4 regions of the Neorhizobium sp. 05N33 genome follow, and region 3 is predicted to be linked to each of the others. Evidence: predicted binding sites of a transcription regulator. Region 3 holds the regulator's gene; each other region holds the start of a gene.
The links. Region 3 encodes PhoB, which activates phosphate uptake and scavenging genes when phosphate is short. Its sites were predicted from a motif close to TGTCATNNANCTGTCAT; they were not measured.
Positions count from the first base shown of each region.

Region 1 (8,015 bases), on a different contig from region 3:
GGCGCCTGGCTTGAAAACCATCCACGAAGCAAGGCTGATCCGCCAGCGCCTGCTGCTCGCCTTCGAGAAGGCCGAGCTGTCCCATGATCCGGAAGAAAAAAAGGCGCTGCTCACCAGCGTCATCATCGGCGGCGGCCCGACCGGCGTCGAAATGGCCGGCGCGATCGCCGAGCTCGGCCACTTCATGATCACCCGCGATTTCCGCAAGCTCGAGCCGGATCACATGCGGGTCATCCTCATCGAAGCCGGCCCGAAGATCCTCGCCACCTTTCCCGACAACCTCACCCAATACGCCCTGAAGGCCCTGGAAAAGGCCGGCGTCGAGGTGATGACCAATCTGGCAGTGGAATCCGTCACCAGGGACCAGGTCATCGCCGGCTCGCAGCGTTTCCGCACGAGCTGCGTCATCTGGGGTGCGGGCGTCAAAGCCTCGCCCGCAGCCAGATGGCTCGGCATCGAAGGCAAGGCGGGAGGGCGCATTCCGGTCGAACCGGACCTCTCCATCACCGGCTTTCCGGATATCTTTGCGATCGGCGACACGGCACTGGGGCTTGCGGAGGACGGCAAGCCGCTGCCGGCGCTCGCCCAGGTCGCCAAGCAGCAGGGACAATATCTCGGCAAGGCGCTGCGGGCGAGACTGATGGACGGCAAGGCGCCCCAGCCTTTCCGGTTCCACAATCGCGGCAACACCGCCGTCATCGGCCGCGATGCCGCGATCTTCGACTTCGGCAAGTGGACGCTGAAGGGTCGGGTCGCCTGGTTCCTCTGGGCGCTCGTCCACGTCTACCTGCTCGTCAATTTTGAAAAACGCCTGCTGGTTAGCGTACAATGGATCTGGCGTTACTTGACCCAGCAGCGCGGAGCGCGGCTGATCGATGAAAACGCCGCCACCTCGGTTCCGTCTTCCACGCAAAGGACAGAGACATGAACACCGCCAATCCGCAGCTCGAAGGCCTCTACCTCGCCGTTGCCGCGATCAACCGGCTTCTGGTCGAAAAGGGTGTCGTCTCCCATGCCGACATTCAGAGCGCCCTGCAGGCGGCCGAACGCACCGTGCTTGCCGACGACAAGCCGCTCGCAGTCTCGACGTCCCATCAGAAGGCGATCGCATTTCCGATCCGGCTGCTGCTGCTGGCAAACGAAGCGAACGAGCAAGGCACCAAGTTCTGTTTCGAGGATCTGGCACGGGAAGTCGGCCGCCGCACCTGAGAAAATGTACCCGCCAAACATGAACGGCGGCGTGAGCCCACGCCGCCGCTGTTTTCGTGGGAGGAGAGCTTAACTACAGGATGGGCTTGCCGCCGGTGACGGCGATCGTCGTACCTGAAACGTAGCTGGAAAGCGGATCGGCGAGCATCACATAGGCCGTCGCAAGCTCGGCCGGCTGGCCGGGACGTTTCATCGGTACCTGCCTGCCGAATTCCTTCACCCGGTCCTCAGTCATCGTGGAGGGGATGAGCGGCGTCCAGATCGGCCCGGGCGCGACCGCATTGGCGCGTATGCCCTTTTCGGCCAGCAGCTGTGCGAGACCTGCCGTGAAATTCTGGATCGCGCCCTTGGTGGTCGCATAGGCAAGCAGCGTCGGGTTCGGAGTGTCGGAATTGATCGAGGCCGTGTTGATGATCGCACTACCAGGCTTCATGTGGGGAACTGCTGCCTTGGTGAGATAGAACATCGCATGGATGTTGACCTGGAAGGTCAGTTCCCATTCCTCGTCGCTGATGTCCCCGATGTCGGAAAACGTCGCCTGATGAGCGGCGTTGTTGACGAGGATGTCGATCCCGCCGAACTCCTGGACCGTCTTGTCGATGATCGCCCGGCAGTGCGCCGCGGTCTTGATATCGCCCGGCACCAGCACCGCCTTGCGGCCGGCTTCTTCGACCAGGCGCTTGGTATCCTCGGCATCCTCGTCTTCGTCCAGATAGGAAATCAACAGATCGGCGCCCTCGCGCGCGTAAGCGATCGCCACGGCCCGGCCGATGCCGCTGTCGCCGCCTGTGATCACCGCCATCTTGCCGGCCAGCCGGCCGGAACCGCGGTAGGAGAGCTCGCCGTGATCCGGCACCGGATCCATGCGTCCGGTAAAGCCCGGCATCGGCTGCTGCTGTTCGGGAAACGGCGGAGTGGGATACTGGGCCATCAAAATCTTCCTTGTTGTCGAGGTCGCGAACTGATCGCCCCAACTGGCCTCGTCTGGAGTTGTTCCCAATCAAAATGCACAATCAAAAAAGAGAAAATGCGACGCGACCCCACCTTTCGGCTCACGCCCCAGGGGTGATTGCTCCGTCGCCCCGCCGCAGGCGTTTCAGCTGATTGACGATCCGCAGCGAGCTTGCAGCCCGCGCCGCCGAAAAATCCGAGCTCTTCGACAGGATTTGCAACATGTCCTCCGCCTCGTCTGCCGAGATGGTGCCCCGGGCGGCGAGGCCGTCGATCAGCATGAGCATCGCTCCCTCGACCGCGAGCGACCTTCGGCGCGTTTCCATTTCGATTTCATCGGCATCGGACATTGCAGGCTCCTTGAACTGTCACCTGCCGAATGGTTTGCAGAGAAGATTGTTCCTCATCTTCCGGCTCGGTTTTAACGCGAGCCCCGAAGTCCTTCCGTCGGTCAGCCGCCGTTCTCGCCGTCAACGGGCGATGATGGCTCCCGGTCGACCTTGCCGGGGCCTGCCTTGTAAAAATACTGGCTCGCGACCAGCCAACCCTTCAGCGGCCGCATCGGCGCAAGGCAGGTGATGAGCAGGAAAGGAAGCGAGATCAGCAGATGCACCCAGAATGGCGGCTGGAAACTGGTCTCGATCCAGACAGCAAGCGCAATGCTCGGAATGCAGCCGAAGCACATCACGAAAAAGGCGGGACCGTCTCCGGGATCAGCGAAGGAATAATCGAGGCCGCAGACCTCGCAAGCCGGCCGCATCGACAGGAACCCGTTGAACAGATGCCCCTGGCCGCAACGCGGGCAACGGCCGCGCGGGCCGGTGCTATAGGGAGGAAGAGGCGCCCAATTCGCGTCATGGGACATGGAAATCTGCCTTTCGTGACAGGAGACAAAATGTGTTTTCCGGATAGTTATCCGGCAGACCTTTATAACAAGTCGTTCCCTGCCGGGCACAATCTCGGCTTTTGAGGCTCGGCACGAAACTTCTGTCATCGATCTATGGCAGGCAGCTCCAAAACAATAGTCTGGCGTCGATCGAATCGCTGCCCTTCACCTTAGACGGAATTTCATGGCTTCAGAATTTTCAGGCCTCGGCATCGCCCATCAGGGCCGTTTCACTCGGTTGAAGTGGCATCGCCTGCGCCGCAGCTTCAAGGACCCGCTGTTTTCCGCGCGCGTCATGGTGGAAGGCTTTCGCCTTGGAGCATCGACCGAACTCGACCTGCGCGTCCGCGCCGATGGCGGCTTTGTCGTGCTGCACGACGAGGAGCTCGAAGGTGAAACCACCGGCCACGGCCTCATCCGTGATACTTTGCCCGAAACTATCCGCGGCCTGTCGCTTCTGCAGGGCGGCCATCCGCCGATCCTCAGCGAAGATCTCGCGACAATGCTTGAAACGGCTCATCCGGACGCCCTGCTGCAGTTCGACATGAAGGACGAACTTGAGGTGATCGGCGCGCGCGGCATGGATCATCTCGCCGATCATTTCGGCGGCGCCGGCTCCTCAATCATCGTCAGCGGCGCCGATCTCGATCTTGTCGTCGCCATCAAGCAGAGACTGCCGGGCCTCAAGCGCGGCATCGACCCGACCGGCAAGCTCATGGAGATCTATCGCCACCAGGGCCTCAAGGCCGTCGAAACGGATCTGCGCGCCGATATCGCCGGCCCGACCGAGCCTGACACCATCTATCTGCACTGGCCGCTGGTGCTGCAGGCGGCCAAAGATGGGCTCGACCTGATCGGCCTCTGCCACGATGCCGGCAGGCTGGTGGATGCCTGGACCTTCAATCTCAAGAACCCGGACGCCGGGTTCGACGAGGCCGAAGCCCGCAGCTTCTCCGCCCTGATGGCGCTGAAGCCGGATCAGATCACCACCGACGAACCGGCCGCCACGGAACGTGCCTGGGCGGCGATTTCCGGTTGAAGTTCATCAATCGTCCAACCCGAACGGATCGCGAAACACCCGCCGGTTGACCAGCTTCAGGCTGCGGTCCGGCTGGATGATGTAATTTTCCTCGACCCGCTGGCCGAGTTCGTTGCGGAACTCGTGCGGCACGACGCTGCCGATTGGCGACTTGGTGAGCTTGGTGCGCGGCTGGCCACGATAGGTGATGCTGCCGGGGATCGGCCGGATGCCCGGCCCGATGTCGATTGCTCCGGTGGTTCCGCCGCCGTCCGTGCTGCAGCCGGCGAGCGCGATCACGAGACCGGTTATGGCGATGATGTTTCTCATGGGCTGATCCTTCCCGATGTCCCGCTGACGCGGTGGACTCACTGAACTTCGCGGATATGCGGGAGGTTCCATACCACCTGGCGAGCCGATAAATCCTCTACCCATCGCCAAAATATCCGATACATCTGTGGGCCGCCAGTAACGCAATGGGGAGAATGACAGCCGTGACGAAAACCTTTGGAGCGATGTCGATCGCCGAGCTTTCCGCGCTCATCCAGATGGGCAGGATCGATCCGATCGAAGTCACGGAATCGGTGCTGGCCGGTATCAAGGCCTACCCCGACAAGGCCGTGTTCATCTCGCTTCTCGAGGACCGCGCTATGGCGGAAGCGCAAGGCTCCTCCAAGCGCATCAAGGAAGGTCGCTCGCTCGGTCTGCTCGACGGCATCCCGATCGCCTGGAAGGACCTCTTCGACATCGAGGGGCTGGCGACCACCGCCGGCTCGAAAGTGCTGAAGAAGGCCGCTCCCGCCGCGAAGGACGCAGCGATCGTCGACCTGCTGAAACAGGCGGGCATGGTCGCGGTCGGCCGCACCAATATGAGCGAATTCGCCTTTTCCGGCATTGGCATCAATCCGAATTACGGCACGCCGCACAATCCGCATGGCATGGACGCGCCGCGCATTCCCGGCGGCTCCTCCTCCGGTTCCGCCGTCGCGGTCGCAGCCGGCCTCGTGCCCGTCGCGATGGGCACCGATACCGGCGGTTCGATCCGTATCCCGGCAGGCTTCAACGGCATCGTCGGTTACAAGGCGACCCGCGGCCGTTATGCGATGAACGGCGTCTATCCGCTGGCGACCAGCCTCGATTCGCTCGGCCCGCTCTGCCGCACGGTGCAGGATGCGGTCTGGGTGGATGCCGCCATGCGCGGGCTTGCAGTACCGCAGACGGCCCGCCAACCGGCCCGACCGCTCGATATCGTGATCCCGACCAATATCGTCCTCGACGGCGCCGAGGCGGGCGTGGTGGCCGCCTTCGAAGCGGCGATCGAGCGCCTTGCAAAGGCCGGAGCCAGGATCACCCGCTTCGCCTTCCCGACCTTCGACGAACTCCCGAAGCTGATGGTGAAATACGGGCCGATGGTGACCGCCGAAGCCTTCGCCCTGCATCGCGAGAAGCTGTCGGGACCGGATGCGGAGGAGATGGACCACCGGGTAGTCGCCCGCACCCGCCTCGGCGAAAAGACCAGCCTGTCCGATTATATCGCCATCGTCGAAAACCGCGCCCGGATGATCGCCGAAACCGAGGCACTGGTCGGCGACCGCTTGGTCGCCATGCCATCGGTCGCCCATGTCGCCCCGCCGATCGCGCCACTGGAAAAGGACGATGAGCTGTTCTTCGCCACGAACGGCAGGACGCTGCGCAATACCGGCTTCGGCAACTTCCTCGACTGGTGCGGAGTCTCCATCCCCTGCGGCACCGGCGATGCCGGCATGCCGGTCGGCTTCCTCCTGTCGGCCAATGCCAATTGCGATGAAACACTGCTGCAGGCCGCGATGGCCCATGAGGAAATCATCCGAGGGTAGGAATGTTGGAGCCGGATCGGCTCCAGCAGACATCTGTGGCGGCAAAGCCGGCAAAACGTGCTACGCGCCCAGTATGGAAGAGTTGCCTCCCTCCGCAGCTAACTAAGGAACCGTTTCCCCGTAACCGGGATCGCGGCAGTTGCCTTTTGCTTGTTCCGATATCCTCGGGAGCCTAGCCTCTCCCCTGGATTTTGAGGAAAGCGGCCACCATGCAACTCGATTTGAACGGCAAGACGGCACTGATCACGGGCGGCTCGAAGGGCATCGGCCTCGCCTGCGCCCAATCTCTTCTGTCCGAAGGCGCGCGCGTCGTCATCTGTTCGCGTTCCCAGGCGAATATCGATGCGGCTCTGGCAAAACTACCAGGCGCGATCGGCTTCACGGTCGATCTGATATCCGAAAACGAGGCGCTGTCGCTCGTCGACAAGATCGAAGCCGACGTGGGAGCGCTGGACATTCTCGTCAACTGCGCGGGAGCTGCGCGACGCACGCCGCCCCAGGACCTCAGCCCGGCCCACTGGCGTGCCGCGATGGACGCCAAATATTTCTCCTACATCAACGTCATAGACCCGGTGGTCAAACGGATGGCGGCCCGGCAGACGGGCGTGATCGTCAATGTCATCGGCGGCGGCGGCAAGGTCGCATCGCCGATCCACCTTCCGGGCGGGGCCGCCAATGCGGCGCTGATGCTGGCGACCGTCGGCCTTGCGAACGCCTATGCCGCCAGCGGATTGCGGATCATCGGCATCAATCCCGGCAATACCGAAACGGAACGGGTAACCGAGGGCCTTCGGGCAGAGGCGGCACTCCACGGCATCAGCGAGCAGGCGGCGCTCGAAAAGCTGGTCCAGCGCATCCCTCTCGGCCGCATGGCGACGCCTGACGAGATCGCCAACGTCGTCACCTTCCTGAGTTCGCCGAAGGCAAGCTACGTCACCGGCGTCGTGATCGGTATGGATGGCGCCCTCAACCCGATCGTCGTCTGACGGAACCTCTCGGACCCCGACCGGCGTGCGCCACGCCGCCTTCCACTCATTTCCCTATTTCAGTCATTAGAGATGCAGGTCGATAACATGAGCAGCAATTCCGAGTTCCTCTGGTATATCCCGAACGATGTCAAAGCCGGCCATCGCGGCGATTCCTCCGCCGAGAACCACAACAGCCTGGAGACGCTGACCAACCACGCCAAGGCGCTGGAGGAGCATGGCTGGAAAGGCGCGCTCGTCGGCACCGGCTGGGGCCGGCCGGATACGTTTACCATCGCAACCGCTCTTGCCGCCCGCACCACCACCTTCGAGCCGCTGGTCGCCATCCGCCCGGGTTATTGGCGGCCGGCCAATTTCGCCTCCGCCGCGGCCACGCTCGACCACCTGAGCAGCGGCCGGGTGCGGGTCAACATCGTCTCGGGCCAGGATAACCTCGCCGCCTATGGCGACAGCGAGGGCGATCAGGCGCATCGTTATGCCCGTACCAAGGAATTCATGCGGCTGGTGCGTCGGCTTTGGACCGAAGAAAACGTTACGTTCAGGGGCGAGCATTTCCAGGTCACCGGTTCCACGATCGAGCCTCGCCTTCAGCCCCGCGGCGACCGCAAGCACCCGAAACTCTATTTCGGCGGCGCTTCCGACGCCGCCGAACGGGTGGCCGCAACCGAAGCCGATATCCAGCTTTTCTGGGGTGAACCGCTCGACGGCGTGCGGGAGAGGATCGAACGGCTGAAGGCGCTGAGCAGGCAGTTCGACCGCGACCTTCCTCCGCTTCAATTCGGGCTGCGGATCACCACTCTCGTCCGCGATACGACGGAACAGGCCTGGGCCGATGCCGAGGCGAAGGTCGCCGAGATGGCCAAGGGTAAGGCCGGCAACTGGAACGACCACGGAAAGCCGGTCGCCGTCGGCCAGCGCCGGCTGCTCGAACTGCACGAGCGCGGCGATGTCCTCGACGACAACCTTTACACCGCACCCGGGAAATTCGGTGGCGGTGGCGCCGGCACCACCTGGCTCGTTGGTTCAGCGCAAGACGTCGCCCGTTCGCTGCGCAGATACGAGGATCTCGGCATCACCCATTTCGTGCTCTCCGACACGCCTTATCTCCA
Region 1 is NZ_JBFTNK010000003.1:537,167-545,181, reverse strand. Features, by position in the region: gene AC1DLT_RS11380 (NAD(P)/FAD-dependent oxidoreductase) at 1-928, shown strand, start outside; gene AC1DLT_RS11375 (hypothetical protein) at 925-1,209, shown strand; gene AC1DLT_RS11370 (SDR family oxidoreductase) at 1,283-2,140, opposite strand; gene AC1DLT_RS11365 (hypothetical protein) at 2,262-2,510, opposite strand; gene AC1DLT_RS11360 (DUF983 domain-containing protein) at 2,612-3,025, opposite strand; gene AC1DLT_RS11355 (glycerophosphodiester phosphodiesterase) at 3,231-4,085, shown strand; gene AC1DLT_RS11350 (hypothetical protein) at 4,092-4,394, opposite strand; gene AC1DLT_RS11345 (amidase) at 4,559-5,920, shown strand; gene AC1DLT_RS11340 (SDR family oxidoreductase) at 6,130-6,906, shown strand; gene AC1DLT_RS11335 (LLM class flavin-dependent oxidoreductase) at 6,994-8,015, shown strand, end outside.
Region 1: a site for PhoB is predicted at 3,149-3,165, ahead of AC1DLT_RS11355 (glycerophosphodiester phosphodiesterase). Genes of this name have one in related genera too.

Region 2 (8,015 bases), on a different contig from region 3:
ACGCTGCTGATGGTTCTGGCCGGCCTCGAACGCCTCGACAGCGGCGAGATCGTCATCAACGACGCACCCCTTCACGCCCTTTCCGAAGACAGGCTTGCCGATTTCCGCGGCCGCAATATCGGCATCGTTTTCCAGTCCTTCCACCTGATCGCCAACATGACGGCGCTCGAAAACGTCGCCGTGCCGCTCGAACTCGCCAATGTGAAGGACGCCTTCGAGATCGCCAAGCGGGAACTGACCGCCGTCGGCCTCGGCGAGCGGCTGAGCCACTATCCAGGCCAGCTTTCCGGCGGCGAGCAGCAGCGCGTGGCGATTGCCCGCGCCCTTGCCCCCTCGCCCTCCGTGCTGATCGCCGACGAACCGACCGGCAATCTCGACACCGAGACCGGCCGGCAGATCGCCGACCTCTTATTTTCGAAACAGGCCGAGCGCGGCATGACCATGCTGCTCGTCACCCATGACAACGCGCTTGCCGCCCGCTGCTCCCGCCAGATCCGCGTCCGCTCCGGCGAGATCGTCGGCGACAGCGCCACCGCCCACCTGTCCGTCCAGGCGGTCTCCGCATGAGGTCGGCCTTTCCGCGCCTTTCGATTTCCTTTCGCCTGGCGCTACGCGAAATGCGTGGCGGCCTGGCCGGCTTTTACATCTTCCTCGCCTGTATCGCGCTCGGCACCGGGGCGATCGCAGCCGTCAATTCGGTATCGCGCGCCATCACCGGCGCCATCGCCTCACAGGGACAGGAGATCCTTGCCGGCGACATCCGTTTCGAACTGAACAACCGCGAAGCCACCGACCAGGAAAGCGTGTTCCTGGCGAGCCTCGGCAAGGTCTCCCTGTCCACCAGCCTGCGCTCCATGGCCCGCAAGCCTGACGGTTCCGAACAGGCGCTGGTCGAGGTCAAGGCGGTCGACGACGCCTATCCGCTCTATGGCAGCTTTGGCGCCGAACCGGCGGCACCGCTTCCTGACCTGCTTGGCAAGCAGGGAGAGACGTTTGGTGCTCTTGCAGCCCCGCTGCTGCTGGAACGCCTCGGCCTCAAGGACGGCGATCAGCTTCTGCTCGGCAATGCCAGGCTGACATTGCGCGGCACGATCACCGCCGAACCGGACGCGCTTTCCGACGGTTTCGGCTTTGCGCCCCGCCTGATCGTCAGCCGCGAAGCGCTCACCGCTTCCGGCCTGATCACCACCGGCAGCCTCGTCGAACATGCCTATAAGATCCGGCTCAATGATCCGGCGACCCGTTCGACGCTGACCACCCGCGCCAATCGCGAATTTCCGAGTGCCGGCTGGTCCATCCGCACCAGCGACCGCGCGGCTCCTTCGCTCACCGAAAACGTCGACCGCTTCTCGCAATTCCTGACCCTGGTCGGCCTGACCGCCTTGATCGTCGGCGGCGTCGGCGTCGCCAATGCCGTGCGCGCCTTCCTCGATGCCAAGCGCACCACCATCGCCACCTTCAAGTGCCTGGGCGCACCGGCCTCGGTGGTGACGATGATCTATCTCATCCAGATCATGCTGCTTGCAGTGGTCGGCATCCTGATCGGTCTCGTCATCGGCGCCATCTCGCCCTTCGTGGCGCTGCAATTCCTCGAAGGCGTGCTGCCGGTACCGAAAGAAGTCACCTTCTACCCCTCAGCGCTGGCGCTTGCCGCGCTGTTCGGCATCCTGATCACCTTCGCCTTCGCAGTCCTGCCGCTCGGTCATGCCCGCGAAGTGCCTGCGACCGCGCTTTTCCGCGAACAGAGTTTCGACAATACCCGCCTTCCCTCCTGGCCCTATCTTCTGGCCGCCGGCCTGGCACTCGCCGCCCTGGCGGCGCTTGCGATCGTCTCGGCGGAAGAACGTTTCATCGCCTCCGTTTTTCTGGCCGCCGTCGCCGGTGCCTTCGTGCTCTTGCGCCTTGTCGCGGCCCTCATCGCCGCCCTTGCGAAAAGAAGTCCGCGGGTCAATTCGCCGGCGCTGCGGCTGGCGATCGGCAACATCCACCGGCCGGGCGCACTAACGCCCTCGGTCGTGCTGTCGCTCGGCCTCGGCCTTGCCTTGCTTGTGACGCTCGCCCTGATCGACGGCAACATGCGCCGCCAGCTGACCGGCAGCATTGCGCAGCAGGCGCCGAATTTCTTCTTCGTCGATATCCAGGGATCGGAGCGCGAAGGCTTCGTCAACATCCTGAAACAGCAGGCGCCGGAGGGGGCGATCACCCAGGTGCCGATGCTGCGCGGAAGAATCCTCGCCTTCAACGGCCAGGACGTCACCCAGATGAGCGTGCCGCCGGCCGGCCGCTGGGTGCTGCGCGGCGACCGCGGCATCACCTATGAGGAGAAGCTTCCTTCCAATTCGGCGCTCACCGCCGGGCAATGGTGGGGTGCAGACTACACCGGCGAGCCGCTGGTGTCCTTCTCGGCCGAAGAGGCCGGCGAACTTGGCCTGAAGATCGGCGATACCGTCACCGTCAACGTGCTCGGCCGCAACATCACCGCCCGCATCGCCAATTTCCGCAAGGTTCAGTGGGAATCGCTGTCGATCAATTTCGTGATGATCTTCTCGCCCAATACCTTCCGCGGCGCGCCGCATGCCTGGCTCGCGACGTTGAGCGATCCTTCGGCCACCGCCCAACAGGAAGCCTCGATCCTGCGTGCCGTCACCAACGCCTATCCGACCATCACCAGCGTTCGGGTAAAGGATGCGATCGACATCGTCGACCAGCTCGTCGGCCAGCTCGCGACCGCGATCCGGGCCGCCGCCGCTGTTGCGCTGATCGCCTCGGTGCTGGTCCTTGCCGGTGCGCTCGCCGCCGGCAATCGGGCTCGCACCCATGACGCCGTTATCCTGAAGACGCTCGGTGGCACGCGCGGCATGCTGATGCGCGCCTTCAGCTACGAATATATGATCCTGGGTGCTGCGACCGCGCTCTTTGCGCTCGTCGCCGGTGGCCTCTCCGCCTGGTTCGTGGTCAGCCGCATCATGCGGCTCCAATCGGTCTTCCTGCCTGATGTTGCGGTGCTGACGCTCGCCGTTTCGCTGGTGCTGACGGTCGGAATAGGGCTTGCCGGCACCTGGCGCATATTAGGGCAGAAGGCCGCACCTGTGCTGCGCGAGCTCTAATTCGTCCAGAGGTAGTATTTCGTGTTAACTCTCGGATCAAATTCCCGTCAGAACGTCCCATAGGTTGCTAAATAGCGCCTGTGGCTTGCGTTTTTCGCTTGGCGCACCTCTTGTATGTGAAGCGATCTCGCATCATATTTATGCGCAGGCTTGCTGGAGCTCCGCAGCGGCGCCTGGGTCCGTAAAAAAGGGGGCCCGACACCGTGAATAATTCCGGAGCTTAAAGAGGAAACAATGGCTGACTTTAACAACTACCAGACCCGGGCGGCGCAGGGTCGCGCCCAGTCCGGCGCGATGATCGATGAAGGCCTGCGCGCCTACATGCTCAAGGTCTACAACCTGATGGCTGTCGGCTTGGCTATCACCGGTATCGCTGCTTATGGTATCTCGGCCCTCGCAACGACGACGGATGCAGCCGCAGCTGTCGCCCGGCTTCCGAACGGCATCCTGCTGACCAGCCTTGGCGCTGCGATCTACGGTTCGCCGCTTCGCTGGGTCGTCATGCTCGCACCGCTCGCGGTGGTGTTCTTCCTGAGCTTCCGCGTTCATAAGATGAGCGTCAGCGCTGCGCAGAGCACCTTCTGGGCCTATGCGGCCCTGATGGGCCTGTCGCTGTCGTCGATCTTCCTGGTCTACACCGCCCAGAGCATCGTTCAGACGTTCTTCATCACCGCTGCCTCCTTCGGCGCCCTGTCGCTTTACGGCTACACGACGAAGAGAAGCCTGTCGGGCATGGGCTCGTTCCTGATCATGGGTCTGTTCGGCCTGATCATCGCCTCGATCGTCAACATCTTCCTGGGCTCCGCCCCCCTCGCTTGGGCGATCTCGGTCATCGGTGTTCTGATCTTCGCGGGCCTCACCGCCTACGATACACAGAAGATCAAGGAAATGTACTTTGACGGCGACGACGTCGCGGTTGCTGGCCGCAAGGCCATCATGGGCGCTCTGACCCTTTACCTCGACTTCATCAACCTCTTCACGTTCCTCCTCCAGTTCCTGGGCAACCGGAACAACTAATCTCCGAGGAATTCGAACAGGAAAAAGGCGGCCTCCGGGTCGCCTTTTTTGTTGCCCGGCTTCGCGTTGCGGCATAGGCTTGGCTATTCCTTTCAACGGCCTGCCTCAATGACATTCCATCTCCGCGACGCCTCCCCCGCCGATCTTCCGACCATCACCGAGATCTATCGCGACAGCGTGCTGAACGGCACCGCAAGCTACGAGATTTTACCCCCGGACCAGGCTGAGATGACGGCTCGCTTCGAGGCAATTCGTACCAAGGGGTATCCCTATATCGCGGCGGAACAGGAAGACGGCACCCTGCTCGGTTATGCCTACGCGTCCGCCTTCCGGACCCGCCCCGCCTATCGCTGGCTGGTCGAGGATTCGATCTACCTGGCGCCGGAAGCGCGCGGCAAGGGCGTGGGCAAGGCGCTGCTGAAAGAACTGCTGGTGCGTTGCGAGGCGCTGGGTTTCCGCCAGATGGTCGCCGTCATCGGCGGCGCCAGCCCTGCCTCCGTGGCGCTCCATCGCGGCCTCGGTTTCGAACTGACCGGCACCCTGAAGGGCACCGGCTTCAAACACGGAAAATGGCAGGATACCGTGCTGATGCAGGCAGCCCTCGGCGAAGGCAACGAAACCGATCCGGATCCCAGCGTCTATCCGGGTTCGCTGTTTACCGGGTAGCGATCAGCGTCAGTCGATCAGTTTCAGCACCTTGTCGAACACCTTGAGCACCTGCGGCAGCTCATGGCCGCGCTTCATGATCAGCCCGTGGGTGTTCGTCACGGAATAGGCGCCCTGCTTGGCGGCAAGCTTCGGGTTCTTCTCGATTCGGAACAGCGGCGTCTCGCCCGAGCGCTTGAAAATGGAAAACACCGCCCGATCCTTGAGGTGATCGATGGCATAGTCCTTCCATTCTCCTTCACCGACCATACGGCCGTAAATCCTCAGGATCGCGTCGAGTTCGCGCCGGTGGAAGGTGACCGGTGCAGGATCGAGATTCTGCCTATATTCACTGAGATCGACGACGACGGCTGTGTCCCGGGATCTCTGGCCCCCCGGCAAATCCGGCTGATCTGTCATCAAGACTCCCAAATCGTCAAATGTCAGAGACATGACAGTTTGCCCGAGAGGCTGCAAAAATCAACCCCGGCAATTTCGCGGGGAGCGAACCGCACGATTTTATTGTTGCCCCATTTCGAACAAAAGAGTGCCCGATTTCGAAGCGAAATTGACGATGTTGGTTGGCGCCGTTTTCAGCGCCATATGGCCCGGTCTGGTGCATTGACCCTTACCCCCAGCCCCCCAATGTTATTGGATCGGGCCGCCAACAAGTTCTCATACAGTCAGCCAGCCCGGAACCGCGCCTGCGGTCAATAGTTCTTGCGACCCACCATCAATACCGTCGCGCCGAGAATGGCTGCCGGTTCGCCGCCCGGACCGGAGGTCTGCAGCAGGATCGCGCAACCGTCCTTCTTGGACTTGCCCATCAGCTTGCCTGGCAGGGTCAGCTTCATGCTCTGGCCGTTCCAGGTGCCGACCGACTGGACGTCATAGACGGCGTGCCAATATTCCATGTTCTTGCCGCTGTTTTCACCCTTGGTGACATCCACCTGCTGGCGTTTGGTGAAATAGGCGACGACAACGTCTGCCTGTCCCTTGCCGCCGCCGATCTCGATCTCGATCTCGTCGCCGCGCATCGCAGCGGTCACCGGAACGTCTAGCCCCTTGCCGTTCTGGCCGAGCACCTTCACCTTGTCGTTGATGACCGTGAGGTCCGTGCCCTTGACATGATCGCGGCCGTTGATGACGGCCTGCGGAGTATAGACGCCGGTTCGTCCGAACGTCTTGGCATAACCATATTGCCGCTCGGTATTTTCCTTGGAGCTCAGTGTATCGGTCCAGCCGAGATAGTTCCAGTAATCGACGTGGTAGGAGAGCACGACCATGTCACCCTGCGCCACCAGCTCGCCCAGCGCGGCGTCGGCCGGCGGGCAGGAAGAACACCCCTGAGAGGTGAAAAGCTCGATCACGCCCTTCGGCGCTCTCACCTCTCCCGCCAATGCAGCGCCCGCATAAAACAGGCCCGCAACAAGGAGTACGGAGCGAAAACGAAAGGGCATGGGTGGCGGACCTTTTTATCAGGGCAACTGTTATCCACGATTGCTCGCGGCGATCAAGGCCGAATGCACTGGATGGCGGAAAGTAACCACCGGGCACCTTCAAGAGAAAGTCACGAAGGGGTGAAGACCGGATAATTGATCGGTTCCCGAATGCGTTTCGTTGGGCGCCAAACTTGGCGAAAAATACGCTGAGGTCAAATCAGTTTAAGCAAGCCCTGAGTAAAATAAACGGCACCCACGCCGGTGACGACCCAGCGCGTCCAGGCGCGGAAATTCTGGTCGGTCATCTTCTGCAGGATGCCATTGCCGACATGCGCGCCGAGGATGGCGATCGGCGCGGCGAGCAGGATCGAAATCCAGTCGGAGGCTGGCAGGCCGGAAGCCGCGTTCCAATAGAAGGCGACCTTCGTGAGATGCGAAAGCGTCTGGATCGACGCCTTGGTGGCGATGATCTTGCGGCGGTCCATCTGGGTGCGGATAAAGAAGATATCGACCGTCGGCCCCGCGACGCCGACGCTGATCGTCAGTGCGCCGGAAAACAGCCCGCAGATGAAAGCATGCAGCGGCTTTGACGCATCGAGCTGCAGTCGCTTGACGGGCAGCCAGACCAGGATCGGCATCAGCCCCACTCCGATCAGCACGACGACCAGGTCCGGCGCGTAATTGACCGAGAACAGCACCGCCGCCGAAACGGCGACGCCGAGGCAGAGGATGCCGAGGATACGGTAGTCGATATAGGCGCGGGAAAACCAGGCGCGCGATCCGTTCGACACCATCTGGATGATGCCGTGGAAGGCGATCGCAGTACCGACGGGATAAAGGAAAAGCAGCACCCAGAGCAGGATCAGCCCGCCCGCCATGCCAAAAATTCCCGAAAGCAACGATGTCAGGAAAACGGTGACGGCCATTCCGGTGAGGATGACGACGGTCAAGGAACAGGCACCTTAAGAGGCAGAACGACGCCCCTGGCAGATTTGGAGAAGCATCGGTTATCGGAAGGAAATCCGCCGAAGTTTTTCACTCCGGCGGATGATTGCCATTTGTCGCTTAGGCTGCGAGGTCGCGCAGAACGGTCTGCAGAATGCCGCCATTGTTCATGTAGATGACCTCGTCGAGCGTATCGATGCGGCAGAGGATGTTGATTTCCTTCACCGTGCCATCGCCGTAGGTGATCTTGGCGGTCTTCCATTCGCGCGGCTTGATGTCGCCTTCGAGACCGAGAATCTCGACAGTCTCGTCGCCCTTGAGGTCGAGGCTGGCCCAGGTCGTGCCCTCTTCGAAGACGAAGGGAACGACGCCCATGCCGACCAGGTTCGAGCGGTGGATACGCTCGAAGGACTGGGCGATGACCGCCTTGACGCCGAGCAGGTTGGTGCCCTTGGCAGCCCAGTCGCGCGACGAACCGTTGCCGTATTCGACGCCGGCGAAGATGACGAGCGGAACGCCCTCCGCCTTGTACTGCATGGCCGCGTCGTAGATCGACATCTCTTCCTTGGACGGATAGTGGAAGGTGAAGCCACCTTCCTTGCCGTTCGGGCCGAGCATGTAATTACGGATGCGGATATTGGCGAACGTGCCGCGCATCATCACTTCATGATTGCCGCGGCGCGTGCCGTACTGGTTGAAGTCGGCAACGCCGACGCCGTGACCCGTCAGGTATGCACCGGCCGGCGAAGCGGCCTTGATCGAACCGGCAGGCGAGATGTGGTCGGTGGTGATCTTGTCGCCGAAGAGACCGAGGACGCGGGCGCCCTTGATGTTCTTGAGGCCCGAACCGGTCTTGCCC
Region 2 is NZ_JBFTNK010000005.1:228,088-236,102, reverse strand. Features, by position in the region: gene AC1DLT_RS15925 (ABC transporter ATP-binding protein) at 1-567, shown strand, start outside; gene AC1DLT_RS15920 (ABC transporter permease) at 564-3,107, shown strand; gene AC1DLT_RS15915 (Bax inhibitor-1/YccA family protein) at 3,342-4,124, shown strand; gene AC1DLT_RS15910 (N-acetyltransferase family protein) at 4,233-4,790, shown strand; gene AC1DLT_RS15905 (DUF2794 domain-containing protein) at 4,800-5,189, opposite strand; gene AC1DLT_RS15900 (DUF1223 domain-containing protein) at 5,480-6,229, opposite strand; gene AC1DLT_RS15895 (sulfite exporter TauE/SafE family protein) at 6,424-7,161, opposite strand; gene acnA (aconitate hydratase AcnA) at 7,277-8,015, opposite strand, start outside.
Region 2: a site for PhoB is predicted at 5,210-5,226, ahead of AC1DLT_RS15905 (DUF2794 domain-containing protein). Genes of this name have one in related genera too.

Region 3 (8,015 bases):
GTCAAGAACATGGCGATGCTGCCCGCCTCCGGAAAGGCGATCGACTGGAAAACCTTCGACTTCGATGCCGAATATCCGAAGATCGGCGCGATCCGAGAGATCGTCGACGCGACCAATCCCGACCTCAGCGAGTTCCAAAAACGCGGCGGGCGGATGATCACCTATTTCGGCTGGTCGGATCCGGCGCTGAACCCGATGATGGGCGTGAACTATTATGAAGCCGTCCGCAAGCAGATGGGTGCCGATCGGACCGCGGAATTCTACCGGCTGTTCATGGTGCCCGGCATGTTCCATTGCACCGCGGGCTACGGCACCGATGTCTTCGACGCCTTCACGCCGCTGATGGACTGGGTGGAAAACGGAAAAGCGCCGACGGTGATCCAGGCAAGCCAGATCAAAGATGGCAAACAGGCGACGACCCGGCCGCTCTGCCCCTACCCGCAATCGGCCAAATACTCCGGCAACGGCGATGTGAAGGATGGAGCGAACTTCGAATGCAAGATACCCTGAAACGAAAACGGCGGGAGGAAACTCCCGCCATCTGATTTTCAGGCTGCAGCGAATTCATCCGCCTTGTAGCGATAGGTGGTCGAGCAGAACTCGCAGGTGACGGCGATCTCGCCGTCTTCCTCGCTTGCCTCAATCTCCTCGGCGGAAAAACCCGAGAGGACGCCCTTGATCTTGTCGCGCGAACAGCTGCAGCGGTCGAACACCGGGTGCGGCGCGTAAACCCGGACGCCGCGCTCGTGGAAAAGGCGGAACAACAGACGCTCGATCGCAACCCGCGGGTCGGTCAGCTCGTCGGTGTCGATCGTTTCCACCAGCGTGCGGGCTTCGGCCCAGGAATCGTCCTCGGGGAATTCGAAATCGCGCTCATCGCCGTCGCCGCCATGCAGGTCCGGCTGCCGCATGCGCTCGGGTGCCTGCGGCAGGAACTGCGCGACCAGACCACCTGCCCGCCAGTTGTGACGCGGCTTACCATCGGCATCGCGATCGAAGAGCTCGGCAACGCCGAGGCGCACCCTGGTCGGGATTTGCTCCGACTGGCGGAAATAGACGCCGGCGATCTCCTCCAGCGATGAGCCGTCCATCGGCACGATGCCCTGATAGGGCTGCATGCCGCGGCCCTGGTCGATGGTGAAGGCAAGTACGCCGTGCCCCAGGAGGTCGGCCGGCGAAGTCTTGCCTTCCGTGACGGCGGCGGCCAGAGCTTCCTCGTCATATCGAGCGTAGGCGCGAAGACTGTCGGGCGTCGAGAAATCCGCGACCAACAGGTCGACGGGACCGTCGCCCTTGGTCTGCACCGTGAACTTGCCATCGAATTTCAGCGATGTGCCGAGCAGAGCAGTCAGGACGATCGCCTCGGCAAGCAGCCGCGCGACCGGGCCTGGATAATCATGGCGGCTAAGGATGGAGTTGAGCAGCGGCCCGAGCTGGACCGCCCGGCCACGCACGTCGAGACCGTCCACCTGAAATGGAACGACCCGGTCATCTCCGGCAAAGTCGAGTTCGTTGAGTTCCACAGTCGCTTCCGCCATGCCTTCACTCCTTCGCGCCGACCCAAAAACCTTTACACAAGCGCCAGCCCGAGCGGAACCGCTGGCCGGAGGAAAAGACGTCGACGATGTGTGTTGAAACGCCAGTCCAGAAGACGGCGTATTGTTGAAAGCCGACAGATGGGGGATTGCGGGGCGGAAATCAAGGTTCGATCGCCGCCGCTCTTCACATCCGCACCGTCCGGGACATTGCGTTCAGACCGCGCCGAAGCACCAGGCGAGAATGGATTTCTGCGCGTGCAGGCGATTCTCAGCCTCGTCGAAGACCACCGACTGCGGGCCGTCGATGACCTCGTCGGTGACTTCCTCACCGCGATGAGCCGGCAGGCAGTGCATGAACAGCGCCTCCTTGTCGGCCCGCTTCATCAGGTCGGCATTGACCTGGAAGGGCTGGAAGACGTTGTGGCCGCGCGCCTTGTGCTCCTGGTTCATCGAGACCCAGGTGTCGGTGACGACGCAATCGGCGCCGGCAACCGCCTTTTCGGCATCATGGCAAAGCATGATGTTGCCACTGTTGTTGCGCGCCCAGTTGAGGAACTTGTCGGCGGGTTCCGAACCCATCGGCACAGCCATGTTCATCCGATAGCCGAAACGGGCAGCACCTTCGACGAAGGAATGCAGCACGTTATTGCCGTCGCCGGTCCAGGCAACCGTCTTGCCGGCGATCGGTCCGCGATGCTCTTCGAAAGTCATGATGTCGGCCATGATCTGGCAGGGATGCGTGTCGTCGGTCAGGGCATTGATAACCGGTACGGTCGCGTGTTCGGCAAGCTCCAGCATACGGGCGTGATCCGTGGTGCGGATCATGATGGCATCGACGTAACGCGACAGAACCTTGGCGGTGTCGCCGATCGTCTCGGCGCGGCCGAGCTGCATTTCGGTGCCCGACAGGAACAGCGTCTCGCCACCGAGTTGGCGCATGCCGACATCGAAGGATACGCGGGTGCGGGTGGAAGGCTTTTCAAAGATCATCGCCAGCATCTTGCCGGCCAGCGGCTTTTCCGCCGTCCCGGCCTTGGTGGCCTGCTTGCGGATTTTCGCGTCGTCGAGAATGCTGCGCAGATCAGCCGGGGAAACGGCGGAAAGATCGAGGAAATGCTTGGGAGATGCCATGTGATGTTCCCTGTGACGTGGGAAACCTACAACGGCATCCCCCTTTTTGCCCGCTCAGGCCGATTTCTTCATTTCCGAGGCGGAGAGCTTTTCCGCCGCTTTCTCGATGCGGGAGAGACCCTCGCGAGCTTCCTCCGCCGTGACTGTGAGCGGTGGCAGGAGACGCACCACGTTGTCACCGGCCGGAACGGCCAGCATATGTTCGCCGCGCATGGCGGCAACCAAGTCGCCCGCCGGCACCTTGGCCTTCACGCCGAGCAGCAGGCCTTCGCCGCGGATATCCTCGATGACGCTGGGGAAACGATCCTTTAGGCTGGCTAGCCCCTGCCGCAAGACCAACGTGACGTCGCGGACATTTTCCAGGAAGCCGTCCCCCAGGATCACGTCGAGCACGGCATTGCCGACCGCCATGGCCAGAGGGTTGCCGCCGTAGGTGGTGCCGTGGGTGCCGGCTGTCATACCGGACGCAGCTTCCGCCGTGGCAAGGCAGGCCCCGAGCGGGAACCCGCCGCCGATGCCCTTGGCGAGCGCCATGATGTCGGGCGAAACGCCCGTCCATTCATAGGCGAACAGTTTGCCGGTGCGGCCGACGCCGGTCTGGACCTCGTCGAAGATCAACAGCAGGCCGTTGTCGTCGCAGATCTGCCGCAGCGCAGCCAAGAATTCCTTTGGAACCGGCCGGATGCCGCCCTCGCCCTGGATCGGCTCGATGAGGATCGCCGCGGTCGCATCGGTGATCGCAGCCTTCAAAGCGTCCATATCGCCGAACGGCACCTGATCGAAGCCTTCGACCTTGGGGCCGAAACCTTCGAGATATTTCGCCTGGCCGCCCGCAGCGATGGTCGCCAACGTGCGGCCATGGAAGGCGCCCTCGAAGGTGACGATGTGGAAGCGTTCCGGATGGCCCTTCACGAACTGGTAGCGGCGCGCGGTCTTGATGGCGCATTCGAGCGCCTCCGCACCGGAATTGGTGAAAAACACCTTATCCGCGAAAGAGTTGTCGGCGAGGCGGCGCGACAGCGTCTCCTGGCCGGGCTGCTCGAAGAGGTTGGACGTGTGCCAGACCTTGTCGGCCTGCGCCTTCAGCGCGCCGACGAGATGCGGGTGGCCATAACCGAGCGAATTGACGGCGATGCCCGCGCCGAAGTCGAGATATCGCTCTCCACTTTCCGTCACAAGCCATACGCCCTCGCCGCGTTCAAAACGCAGCGGAGCCCGGGCAAACGTGTCGAAAAGCGCGGCTTCAGCCATGGCGACATCACTCCTCTAGGCAGTCAAAAAAGGCCGACAAAACCGGCCAGAAAAACCAAAAATGCCGCCCACTGGGCGGCGGGGGCACTATCGGGGTTTAGGCCGTCAATGTCAACAAAGCTCGGTGTTTTAGGCGCGTTACGACCGGAACCCGACAGGCGCTGGCTTCTGTGACAAAAAAGACTCTCCATCACAGCAAGTTGGGGAAAACCACGAAATCGAATCCCGCAGATTCCTCCGACTCTTGCCACGGAGTCAGCCTCACACTAGGTTAATGATCAATTACTAGACTGCATGCGGCGGAACTAGTCACCTCAAGCATAGATATAGTGGGTGCTGCGAAATGATTTTCGCAGCAAAGGTGGAAGGATTCTGCATGCCAGCAACGTTCAAAGGCGGAGAACGGGCATGAACTGGACAGACGAGCGTGTCGAGAAGCTCAAAAGATTGTGGTCGGAGGGCCTGAGCGCCAGCCAGATCGCAGCACAACTTGGTGGCGTAAGCCGAAATGCCGTGATCGGCAAGGTGCATCGTCTCAGCCTGCCGGGCCGGGCGAAAGCTGGCGGTACGGTTGCGACCGGCCGCGCATCGGCTGCCAAGCGCACGACATCGGCGCCGCGGGCTCCGAACTATGCGTCGCGGGTCACGACCCGGACCGTTACCCGCGCCGTCGGCGCGACGATGGTCAAGGAAGAGATCGAGATCGAACCCTACCAGGAGATGGAATATCGTCCCGCCTCCAACGTAGTCGTGCCGATCTCCCGCCGCCTTGCATTGACGGAACTCACCGAGCGCACCTGCAAATGGCCGGTCGGCGACCCGCTCAAGGAAGACTTCCACTTCTGCGGCTGTGAATCCCCGGATGCATCGCCCTATTGCGGTTACCACGCAAAGCTTGCCTACCAGCCGGTCAACGAGCGCCGCAAGGTTGCCGCTCGGGTCTGAGCGGCGGCGCGACACGAGGCGAAATCGAAGGCGGGCTCAGGCCCGCTTTTTGTTGTGTATGGCAGATATGCCGGCCAAGCCTTGCTCCGGATCGGCATTCCACCTATCTGAAAGACAGTGAGGACGACCTCCCCCATTCGGGCAGAAACTCCGGGACGGCCCGGAAAGCACCCCAGGAGGTCATCATGCGCACGACACGCGACCGTATCCGCCATGCCATCAGCTTCGAACTGATCGGGCTTGCTCTCATCACACCACTCGGCTCCTTCGCCTTCGGCATGCCGGCCGCCGATATCGGCGTGGTCGGCATCGGCAGCGCGACGATCGCCACTGGCTGGAACTATCTCTACAATCTCGGCTTCGACCACCTGATGCAGCGCTTTACCGGCGGCACGCAGAAAAACACCGCCATACGCGTGGCGCATGCGGTGCTGTTCGAACTTGGACTGCTGATCACGCTTCTGCCGCTGATCGCCTGGTATCTCGGTATAAGCCTCGTCCATGCGCTGACGATGGACGTGTCGTTCGCGGTCTTCTACGTGGTCTATGCCTTCGTGTTCAACTGGGCCTACGACCGGATTTTTCCGCTGCCGGAATGGCAGCGGCAGACCGAGGCGGCTTAAAGCCGCCTCTCAGGATTCCATTGAATAACCCGCGCCGCGGACGGTGCGGATGACATCCTGCATATTGGAGAAGTTGAGCGCCTTCCTGAGACGCCCGACATGCACGTCGACGGTGCGTTCGTCGACATAGATGTCGTGACCCCAGACGCCGTCCAGAAGCTGCGACCGCGAAAAGACGCGGCCGGGCGAGGCCATCAGGAATTCCAGCAGGCGGAACTCGGTCGGGCCAAGGCGCACTTCGCGGCTCTTGCGGTGAACGCGATGAGTTTCCCGGTCGAGTTCGATATCGCCGCAGCGGAGAACGCTGGAGAGCACCTCGGGACGGGCGCGGCGAAGCATCGCCTTGACGCGGGCCATCAGTTCAGGCGTCGAGAAGGGCTTCACCACATAGTCGTCGGCACCGGTGGCGAGGCCGCGAACACGTTCGCTCTCCTCGCCGCGGGCCGTCAGCATGATGATCGGCAGGCGCTCCGTTTCCGGGCGCATGCGCAGCCGGCGGCAGAGTTCGATGCCGGAAACGCCGGGCAGCATCCAGTCCAGGATCAGGAGGTCCGGTACCCGCTCCTGAAGCCGAATTTCGGCTTCGTCGCCCCGCAAAACGGTATCGACCTCATAACCCTCGGCTTCCAGATTGTAACGAAGAAGCACGCTCAGCGCTTCTTCGTCTTCTACGACAGCGATTTTCGGCAGCATTCTTGGCCTGCTCCGTCAGTTCTATTCGGTGATCGCGCCGAGCGTGTTCGACGAGTCGTCCTTCGGACGGTCGCCTTCCGGCTGGGCGCCCGTCGTCATGTAGTAGATGGTCTCGGCGATGTTGGTGGCGTGGTCGCCGATACGCTCGATATTCTTGGCGCAGAACAGCAGATGCGTGCAGGTGGTGATGTTGCGCGGATCCTCCATCATGTAGGTGAGGAGCTCGCGGAACAGCGAGGTGTACATCGCGTCGATTTCCTCGTCGCGGCTGCGGATCGCCTCGGCCTTTTCCGCCGAACGCGTCGAATAGACGTCGAGGACGTCCTTGAGCTGCACGAGGGCGAGATCGGAGAGATGCTCCAGGCCGCGGGCGAGCTTGCGCGGAACGCCGGTGCCCTGAACCGCGATGACGCGCTTGGCGGTGTTCTTGCCAAGGTCGCCGACGCGCTCCAGATCGGAGGCGATGCGCAGCGAACCGACGATCTCGCGAAGGTCGGCTGCGACCGGCTGGCGGCGGGCGATCGTGATGATCGCCTTGTCGCCGATCTCGCGCTCGGCGTGATCGAGGATCACGTCGTCGGAGATGACCTTCTGGGCGAGTGCGGCATCGGAATTGACCAGCGCGCGCACGGCGTCCGAGCACATCTGCTCGGCGAGGCCGCCCATTTCGGAGATACGGCGGCTCAGGTATTTCAGTTCGTCGTCATAAGCCGACAGGATATGGGTCGATGCCATCTTCTAGTCCTCAAAATTGATTTTCAGGCGGCACAGTCGACTGGATCAGCCGAAACGGCCCATGATGTAATCCTGGGTGCGCTGGTCGTCGGGATTGGTGAACATCTTGTCGGTGTCGTTCTCCTCGACGAGCTGGCCGAGATGGAACATGGCGGTGCGCTGCGAGACGCGGGCAGCCTGCTGCATCGAGTGCGTCACGATGACGATCGTGTAGTTGGCACGAAGTTCATGGATGAGTTCTTCAACCTTGGCGGTCGCGATCGGATCGAGAGCCGAGCAGGGTTCGTCCATGAGGATGACTTCCGGCGACACGGCGATCGCGCGGGCGATGCACAGACGCTGCTGCTGACCGCCGGAGAGGCCGGTGCCGGATTCATGCAGGCGATCCTTGACTTCGGTCCAGAGGCCGGCGCGCTGCAGGCTCGCCTCGACGATCTGATCCATGTCGGCCTTGTTCTTGGAAAGACCGTGGATGCGCGGACCGTAGGAAATGTTTTCGTAGATGGTCTTCGGGAACGGGTTCGGCTTCTGGAAAACCATGCCGACGCGGGCGCGAAGTTCCACGACGTCGATGTTATTGTCGTAGATATCGTCCGTGTCGAGGGTGATCTTGCCGGTGACGCGGCAATTCTCGATCGTGTCGTTCATGCGGTTGAGGCAGCGCAGGAAGGTGGACTTGCCGCAACCGGAAGGACCGATGAGAGCCGTCACAGTGTTTTCGCGGACGTTGAGGTTCACGTCGAAAAGCGCACGCTTTTCGCCGTAATAAACAGAAACGTCCTTACCGATCATCTTGTGGGAAGCATCGCTCATCTTTTGGTCCAGCGCCTTTTCTACTGCCGATTCTGACATCATATTCATTGTCATACTCCTTCTACCAGCGCCGCTCGAAGCGACGCCGCAAGAGAATTGCGCCAACATTCATTAGGATGAGAAACAGGAGCAGGATGATGATTGCTCCCGAGGTACGCTCGACGAACGCGCGCTCAGCTTCGTTCGCCCACATGTAGATCTGGACCGGCAGCGCCGTCGACGGGTCGAGCGGCGTGGTCGGATAGTTGGCGACGAAGGCCACCATGCCGATCAGGAGCAGCGGTGC
Region 3 is NZ_JBFTNK010000002.1:346,933-354,947, forward strand. Features, by position in the region: gene AC1DLT_RS05950 (tannase/feruloyl esterase family alpha/beta hydrolase) at 1-510, shown strand, start outside; gene AC1DLT_RS05955 (Hsp33 family molecular chaperone) at 549-1,538, opposite strand; gene argF (ornithine carbamoyltransferase) at 1,752-2,669, opposite strand; gene AC1DLT_RS05965 (acetylornithine transaminase) at 2,724-3,920, opposite strand; gene AC1DLT_RS05970 (GcrA family cell cycle regulator) at 4,329-4,865, shown strand; gene AC1DLT_RS05975 (PACE efflux transporter) at 5,051-5,488, shown strand; gene phoB (phosphate regulon transcriptional regulator PhoB) at 5,498-6,181, opposite strand; gene phoU (phosphate signaling complex protein PhoU) at 6,203-6,916, opposite strand; gene pstB (phosphate ABC transporter ATP-binding protein PstB) at 6,962-7,777, opposite strand; gene pstA (phosphate ABC transporter permease PstA) at 7,791-8,015, opposite strand, start outside.

Region 4 (8,015 bases), on a different contig from region 3:
ATACGCACGCCGCGTATTGCCGCTGCCTGAGCGCATTGAAAAAAACGCATGCTCCTACGAAAGGAGCATGCGTTTTCACCGGAAGTGCTGATTATCAAACGGTCGTGGATGCGATATTTTGAACTGGTAGTGGAACTGGTGGCGCTCAAATGAAGAGCATGGATGCCACAAACACAAACGCTGCACCGACTACCAAGACATTGAGAGAGTATGTACGTCCCATGTCTGCCTCCTTGCGTTGACGGGCAGACTTTATGTCGGTTTTGTGCCGGTTGGGAAGCGTCTTTCGATGCTGCAGTGCCGTGCGCCTATTCGCCTTACGCCGGAAAGGATCGTGCAAGTCACTGATTTTTATTAATAAACCATCCGTTAATCTTAATTTCCGCAAAGTTAAAAAGCCGTGTACGGCTGTTAACTTCTGACATATTCCGTGATGGTTTCGCCCCGTTACGGCGCTCTCGATGCCACATTGCTGCGTCTGCGAAGAAGCCTTCCATCGAGCAGAACGAGGCCGAAGCCGATCAGCAGCATGCCGATCAGGTCGGTCGCCTCCAACCTTTCGCCGAGGAAAAGCGCGCCGAGAAGGATAGCGCTCGGAGGCACGACGAGTGTGACCAGAGACGCGTTCGTTGCACCCGCCAGTGCGAGAATGCGAAAATAGAGAAGATAGGCGAAGGCGGTCGACAGGAGCGCCAGGGCAAGGATCGCAAGGATGGCGTGCGTCGATGGGGCGGGCAGTGCCCAGGGCTGGTCGGCGAAGAGCGACACGGGCAGCATGATCAGGCTGGAGGCCGTAAGCTGTCCGGTGGCACTGACAGGTGCCGGCAGGCCGCGGAAACGTTTGCCGTAGGTGCCGGCCACGCCGTAGGAGATTGCCGCAAGGATGGGCAGGATCAGCGCCCAGAACGGCACGGAGGCGGCTGCCGTGACGCCGGGACCGATGAGCACGGCCGTACCGGCAAATCCCATCAGGCAGCCGGCGATCTTTGCGGGTGTCAGTTTCTCGTCAGTGGTCCAGCGATTGGCGATCAGAACCGTCCAGATCGGCGTCGTCGCGTTGAGGATCGAGGCAAGCCCAGCGCCGATCTCGGTCTGGCCGAAGAAGATCAGCGTGTGGGGCAGGGCGTTGTTGATAAAGCCCATCACCAGAAACGAGCGCCAATGGGTGCGAAGCGTCGCATAGAGCCCGAAGCGACCGTGCAGGTAGATATGGAGCGCCAGCGCCGCCAGAAGCAGGCGCAGGAAAACGAGCGTGAAGGGCGGAACTTCCAAGACCGCTACGCGCGCGAAGAAGAAGGACCCGCCCCAGATCAGCCCGAGCAGCAGGATCAGCGCCCATGCCACGGCGCCGGGTTTCGAAATGGCGGCGGTTGTCATGCGAAATCTCCTCGCGGTCAAGGCGAAGGGATATCCCGATGATCCACGAGTCGCCACCCGTTTTCGCCGGGTGGCGATTGAATTTCAGAGCGCGGAGAGCAGGCCCTGGGTCGGCCAGCCGTCGGCCGGCAGGCCGAGGCGTGCCTGTTCCTTCTGGACGGCCTGGCGCGTACCCGATCCGAGAATGCCGTCGACCTTGCCGATATCGTGGCCGAGCGCTTCGAGCTTGGTCTGCAGCGCCTTCATGCCAGTATCGTCGAGACCCTGGTCCGGCGTGCCCTTCTGATAGGTAGGAGCGCCGGAAAGCCGGGTTGCGAAATAGGCGGCCGAAGTCGTGTAGATGAACGACTGGTTCCATTCCAGATAGATGTTGAAGTTCGGATAGGTGAGGAAGGTCGGTCCCTTGCGGCCCTGCGGCAGGATGAGGGCTGCGGGCAGGTTGCCGAAATTGGTTACGCCGTCGCGCGGGACGACGCCCAGCTTGAACCATTCGCTTGCCGGCATTTCGTTGCCGAGGCCGGACTTGTCCCAAGGCAGATTCTCGGGCAGCGTCACTTCCTGCATCCAGGGCTGGCCGGGCTTGAAGCCCATGCTCTGGATGAACTTGGCGGCTGTCAGGATGGCGTCCGGGGAACTGGTCTTGACGTTGACATGGCCATCGCCGTCACCGTCGACACCGTGCGCGACGATATCCTTCGGAAGCATCTGCACCTGGCCGATCTCGCCGGCCCATGCACCCGTGTTGGAGGAAGGATTGAGATCGCCTTGCTGGACCATTTCGATCAGGGCGATCAGCTGCGGGCGAAAAAGTTCAGGGCGGCGGCAGTCATGCGAAAGCGTCACCAGGGCGTTGCGGGTGTTGAAATCGCCCTGGACGGCGCCGAAATCGGTCTCCATGGCCCAGAAGGCGGTAATCACGCCTGGCGGCACGCCGAATTCCTTTTCGGCGCGGGCAAAGACGTCCGCATACTGCTTGATCTTTTGGCGGCCGATATCGAGGCGGGCCTGGCTGACGGTGCGCTGCGAGAATTCAATGAAGGTCTGTCGGAAGACACCCTGGGCCCGGTCGCGGGACAAGACCTTCTGGTCGATCTGCGCGCCGGCGAGTGCTTCATCCGCAGCACTTGCCGATGCGCCCTTGGAAATGGCTTCTGCCTTGACACCGTTCAGGAAGGCGCCGAGATCGCCGCCACAGGCGGGAGCCGGGGTCTGGGCGAGAGCGGTGGAGGCGAGGCAGCTGGTGATGACGGAGGCGAGGGCGAGGCGGCGGGCAAAGCGAGCGGACATTCGGCGTTCCTAGAATCTGAGTAAGCGCCGCCTGATCTCGGAAAATTTTGTGACCGAAACATGGGCGACAGCTCTGGTGGCGCAGTTTTTATCGCAACTGCTCACACATTGCCAGACACCTGTTCGCCCTGCGAACGGAGTTACTTGTTCACCGCCGCAATCCAGTTATGCCAGTTCTTGGACGTGCCCGCAAAGACGTTGATATCCATCTCGCCCTTGATGCCCGGAACGATGCCGGTCGAGGTATACTGCCAGAAAGCCCAGCGGCGATCCGGGTAGATCTTGGTGGGATGCTGCGCCACGGCGCGGAGCCAGAAATGATAGTTGCTGAAGGCGCCGACCAGATTGTCCCGGTGGAAATCCACCGATGTATAGATGATCGGCCGCTTGCCGTAATAGGCCTCGAGACGATCCATGAAGCGCTGCATCGATGCACGCACTGTTTCGGGATCGGGACGGGTCTTGCAGGTCGGCGAAGCCTGGTTCCATTCCATGTCGAGGACCGGCGGCAGCTTTACCGCATCCTTGGGCACGTTGTTGATGAACCAATCGGCCTGTTCGTCGGCCGTCGAGCAGAAATAATAGAAATGGTAGGGGGCGTAAGGAATGCCGGCCGACGCGGCACCTCGCCAGTTCAGCTCGAAGGTCGGATCGATGCGATCCCTGCCTTCGGTCGCCTTGATGAAGACGAAGGCTATTCCAGCCTTCTTCACGGCCGGCCAGTCGATATCCGTACCGTTCCACTTGGAGACGTCGATGCCGTGGATCTCGTGCAGGCCCGGGTGGTTCTTGCCGAAATCCTGCGGGTCGCTGTCCTTGAACCGCATTTTCTTGACCGATGACGTTTCCATCAGGTCATAGCTTGAGGATGTGCATCCCGTGGCAAGGAACGCGGTCGCAAGGAGGGCCAGAAGGAGCCGAGGCATGAACATCCCGTGTGGTGTCGATGTGGAAGCCTCTTGCCCCGTTCGACGCAAAACAGGGAGGCGTGAACTCCATATTCACCATAACGTCGTAAAAAATCAGTTAGGGCAAGAGGAATTCCAGCTCGAAACCCAGAGAGCTCCGGGATTCAGTTCCTACGGCGGATGACCGCGTGCCACGCGTAGCCCCCGCCGATCTCCTCGAAGATCATATCGGCGTCAGCGTCGGCAAGCTTGCTTTCGAGCACGTCGTGCAGGTTCGGCCGCGGCGTGACGTGGAAACGCATGAGCCACGCCTTCAAAAACCGCCCGAACCAGCCCGGCAGCCGTTCCTGTTGGCCGAAGTCGACGATGTGCAGAGAACCATGCGGCGAAAGCGCCGCAAGCGAGGCTTCGACCGCCTTTTCCCAATCGGGAATCATCGACAACGCGTAGGAGATCAGGATACGGTCGAAGCCGGTCGTGCCGAATTCCTCCGCTGTGAAACTGGTCGCATCGGCGACCCGAAATTCCGGGGTGACCGGCTTGCCGCGGAAATTGGCCCGGGCACTTTCCAGCATCTCGGCGGAAATATCGAGGCCGTAGAGCTTTGCAGCCGGGTAGTGCCTATGAGCGAGGGCGAGGTTACGGCCTGTGCCGCAGCCGACTTCGAGCAGCGAGGCATTCGGCGGAACATTCAACCCCGCAATCGCCCGGTCGCGGCCGAAGAGGTAATATTTGCGGGTGATGTCGTAGATATGGCGCTGATACCGGTACATCCGGTCCATGCGTTCGGCGTGGCCATTGGACAGGGGGCTGTTCGCCATATCCGTCGCCATCAGGCTTTTTTCACGTAGATGTGGAAACCGCCGTAGATCGCCGAGCGATCCTCGAGGTTGAGCTCGCTGGAGCGTTCTTCCAGATAGGACCACTGATCGAGGAGGGCCGGCGAGAGGCGACCGTCGAGCACGCTCTTTTCGGCGGCGGTGCGGAAGATCACGCGGGCGCCGGGCGCGGCCGTGCGGCTGATTTCCGACCAGACGTCGTTCAATTGCTCGTCGTTCATCCAATCCTGCGCGTCGAGCAGGACGTAACGATCGACCGAGCCGGCAGCCTTCTGCGCCAGCAGTTCGGTGAAGCTCGCATGATGAACTGTCACGCGCTCGGCATTGTCGCGGATGGCGCGGTAGTTTTCCGCCTTCAGGTAGGTCGGCAGCGTGCCTTCCTCGGGCTTCGGATAACGGCGCGCGAAAGCCTGCCAGGCGAAATAGTTGTCGCGCAGCGGAAAGTGGCAGGCGAGTTTTTCGAGGCGCTGGCGCAGGACCGGTGCGATCGAGCCGTCGGAGGCGAGGCTCGCCAGCTCGTCATATTGCTGCGGCGGAATGCCGAGGCCAAACAGCGAGCTCTTGCGGCTGGTGATCCAGCGGATCAGCGGCTTGTCAAACAGCGGAGCGATGCGGTCGTCGAAGAACTGGCGCTGTTCGCGCAGCGACTTGGCATTGGCCATTTCGGTCAGATTGATGCCGTGCAAGCGGGCGATCAGATGGCCGGCGCCGATGAAACGGCCGAGCAGGCCGGTCTTGTAGATATTGCGGTCGAACACTTCGATCCGACGACGGCCGGCAATCGAGCGCTTGTCCCAATAGGCGCGGGTCGCGGCGTCGAGGTTCGGGGCGATGAAGGTGTCGTAGCTCTTGCTGTTGGTGCGGATGCCGTCCATGCCGAAATGGCGAACGACATCGCCGTGGCCGGGCAGGTGGCGGAAGGCGGCGAGTTTCAGGCGGTTCAGCGCGACGTGATGCGGGTTCAAATCGACGACATCGATTTTCTTCGGCGAGCGGGAGAGATAGGCGAGCATGTTGCAGCCGCCGGAGCCGATGGTGACGATCGAATGCTCGTCAGAAAGCTCCATGGCGGTCATGTCGACTTCCGGGTCTTCCCAGATCTGCGGATAGACGAGACCGGAGAACAGGAGGCCGAAAAGCCTTTCTGAAAAACCCTGCCGAGACAGTGCTTTATGCTGCAGAAGTGCGTCCTTGAGCTTCTGGTTTTTCCGAAAACCGGCTTCCTGTGCAATATCCGCCATGGTCGAGTCCCGCCTTGTTCAGAGTTTCAGGGCGTGTAAACCCGTCATGCTACAGATTGATGACGAGGCCTGTGTCCAGTCCCGCAATAGGCCCGGGCGTTGCCGATCGCCTCTTCCTTGGATCCGAGAATCCTGATTGCATGCGGCCGTCCAATGGGAGGCAGGCATGCGGTTCTTGATCCGGTCTTTGAAAATCCTCGTCGGCCTCATCGTCGTTGGCCTGATCGGGCTCGGGATCTGGCTCTATACGTCGCCTCCGGAACTGCTGAGGGTCGGCAGCGGCTATTCGGCCAAGATGGTCTGCTCGAACGTCTTCCTTGCCGGACGCGACAGCGATGAGGTTCTGGCGGTCGATGTCCAGGCTCCCGGCCATCCGCTTCTGAGATTGATGCGGGTTTCCGTCGATCGAACGGAAAAGCGGGTTCATGCGGCACTGCTTGGCATTTTCGCCGGCAATGACGCGGTCTATCGCGAAGGGCTCGGCTGCACCGTCACGCCTGACGGCGCAGCCGCGGCAGCCGCCACCGTTCCGGTGCCTGCCGTTACGTCAGCCGATCCGTCCGCGCTTTGGCCGGAAGGCGGAAAAGTGGAACCTGATCCGTCGGTTGCGCGGCTCCTCTTAGATGCGAATCTTGTCGGGCCTGGCATGCGGGCTGTGGTGGTGGTCAAGCGGGGGCGGATCGTCGCCGAGACCTATTCGAGCGGTTTTTCCAAGGATACGCCGTTGCTCGGCTGGTCGATGACCAAGACCGTCAACGCCGCGATCCTCGGCACCCTGGTCCGCGACGGAAAGCTCTCGCTGGACGACAAGGGACTGTTTCCCCAATGGCGGGGCAACCAGCGCGGCGATATCCGGATTGCAGACCTCGCCGCCATGGAAAGCGGGCTTGCCTTCAACGAGGACTACGGCGCGGTCGCTGACGTGACGCGCATGCTCTATCTCGAGCCGGACATGGCAGGCTTTGCGGCCGACCAGCCGCTGGAGGCCGATCCCGGTTCGCGGTTCAGCTATTCTTCCGGCACCGCCGTGTTGCTCTCAAAAATCTGGATGGAGAAGGTCGGCGAGAGAACCGCGGCGCTCGCCTATCCCCGCACCGCCCTGTTTGGTCCGCTCGGCATGACAAGCGCCGTCATGGAGGCGGATGCGGCCGGTACTCTCGTCGGCAGTTCCTATATGTATGCGACGGCGCGGGACTGGGGCCGTATGGGGCTGCTGCTTGCGCGAGACGGCGTCTGGAACGGCAGCCGGATCCTGCCGGACGGTTTTGTCGCGCTGATGCACCAGGCCAACGCCACGTCGAACGGCCGTTATTCGAAGATGCAGACCTGGCTGCCGGACAAGAACAATCCCGACATGCCGGCGGATGCCTTTTTCATCCAGGGGCACGATGGGCAGACCATCACGGTCGTCCCGTCGCTCGATCTGGTCGTGGTAAGGCTTGGGCTGACGCCGAGCTGGAACCGCTACGATCCGACACGGCTTGTCGCCGAGGTGGTGAAAACAACAACGGCGCCCTGAGGCGCCGCAAGCATACCGTCCAAATATTTTTCAGGCCCGGCTTACTTCTCCAGGACGTCCAGCATGTCCTTGCGCTTGGCGTCATAATAATAACCGCGCGCATACAGCTTGATGGCATTGTCGTTTTTGTTGTCGGCAACCAGCCAGGCGCCACGCAGGTACTTGATCGCGTATTTGAGGTTGGTCTCGGCATCGAGCAGGCCGGCGGGCGGGCCTTCGTAACCCATCGACTTGGCGGTCGAATACTTGATCTGCATGAGGCCCCAATAGCCGTTCTTGTGATAGGCCTTGGGATCATATTTGCTTTCCCGATGCACGACGCGGTGCACCAGCGATTCCGGTACGCCATACATGCCGGCATAACGCTTGATGAGCTTGCTCAATTCCGGCGGCGCATCGGACGCCGTGGTCGGCATAGGCTCGCCCGGAGCCGGCGGGAATTCCATGGCCGACAATGCGGCAATCGCTCTCGGCTGCGCTGCATAGGCAAGCGTCGCAGTGTCCGGGCGAGGGATCGGGACGACGGTCTGCAGTGCGACCATATCAGGCGTAAGTTCGGGTTCGTCGAGCGCGATTGCTGAGGCTGCGGCCGGCTGGATCCGGCCTTCGGTGACGGCAGGCGCGATCGGCGGCGACACGAGGCGGCTGCCCTTTGGCATCGCAAGGCTCGCCGGCTGGGCGGACGCGAGGATAGTCGAGGTGGTGCGGGCCACGGGCGGCGGCATCATCGCCGGTCCGGGCGCCGGCGCAAAAGCGACGAGCGGGGCCATGGTGGGTGCTGCCATCGCGGCCGACTGAACGGACATCGCATCGGCGGCTGCAGGCGTCGGGACGGGAAGTCTTG
Region 4 is NZ_JBFTNK010000004.1:284,052-292,066, forward strand. Features, by position in the region: gene metF (methylenetetrahydrofolate reductase [NAD(P)H]) at 1-30, shown strand, start outside; gene AC1DLT_RS13760 (DMT family transporter) at 448-1,377, opposite strand; gene AC1DLT_RS13765 (lytic murein transglycosylase) at 1,462-2,664, opposite strand; gene AC1DLT_RS13770 (glycoside hydrolase family 25 protein) at 2,805-3,590, opposite strand; gene AC1DLT_RS13775 (class I SAM-dependent methyltransferase) at 3,737-4,393, opposite strand; gene AC1DLT_RS13780 (BtaA family protein) at 4,405-5,652, opposite strand; gene AC1DLT_RS13785 (serine hydrolase domain-containing protein) at 5,819-7,171, shown strand; gene AC1DLT_RS13790 (transglycosylase SLT domain-containing protein) at 7,213-8,015, opposite strand, start outside.
Region 4: a site for PhoB is predicted at 5,701-5,717, ahead of AC1DLT_RS13780 (BtaA family protein). Genes of this name have one in related genera too.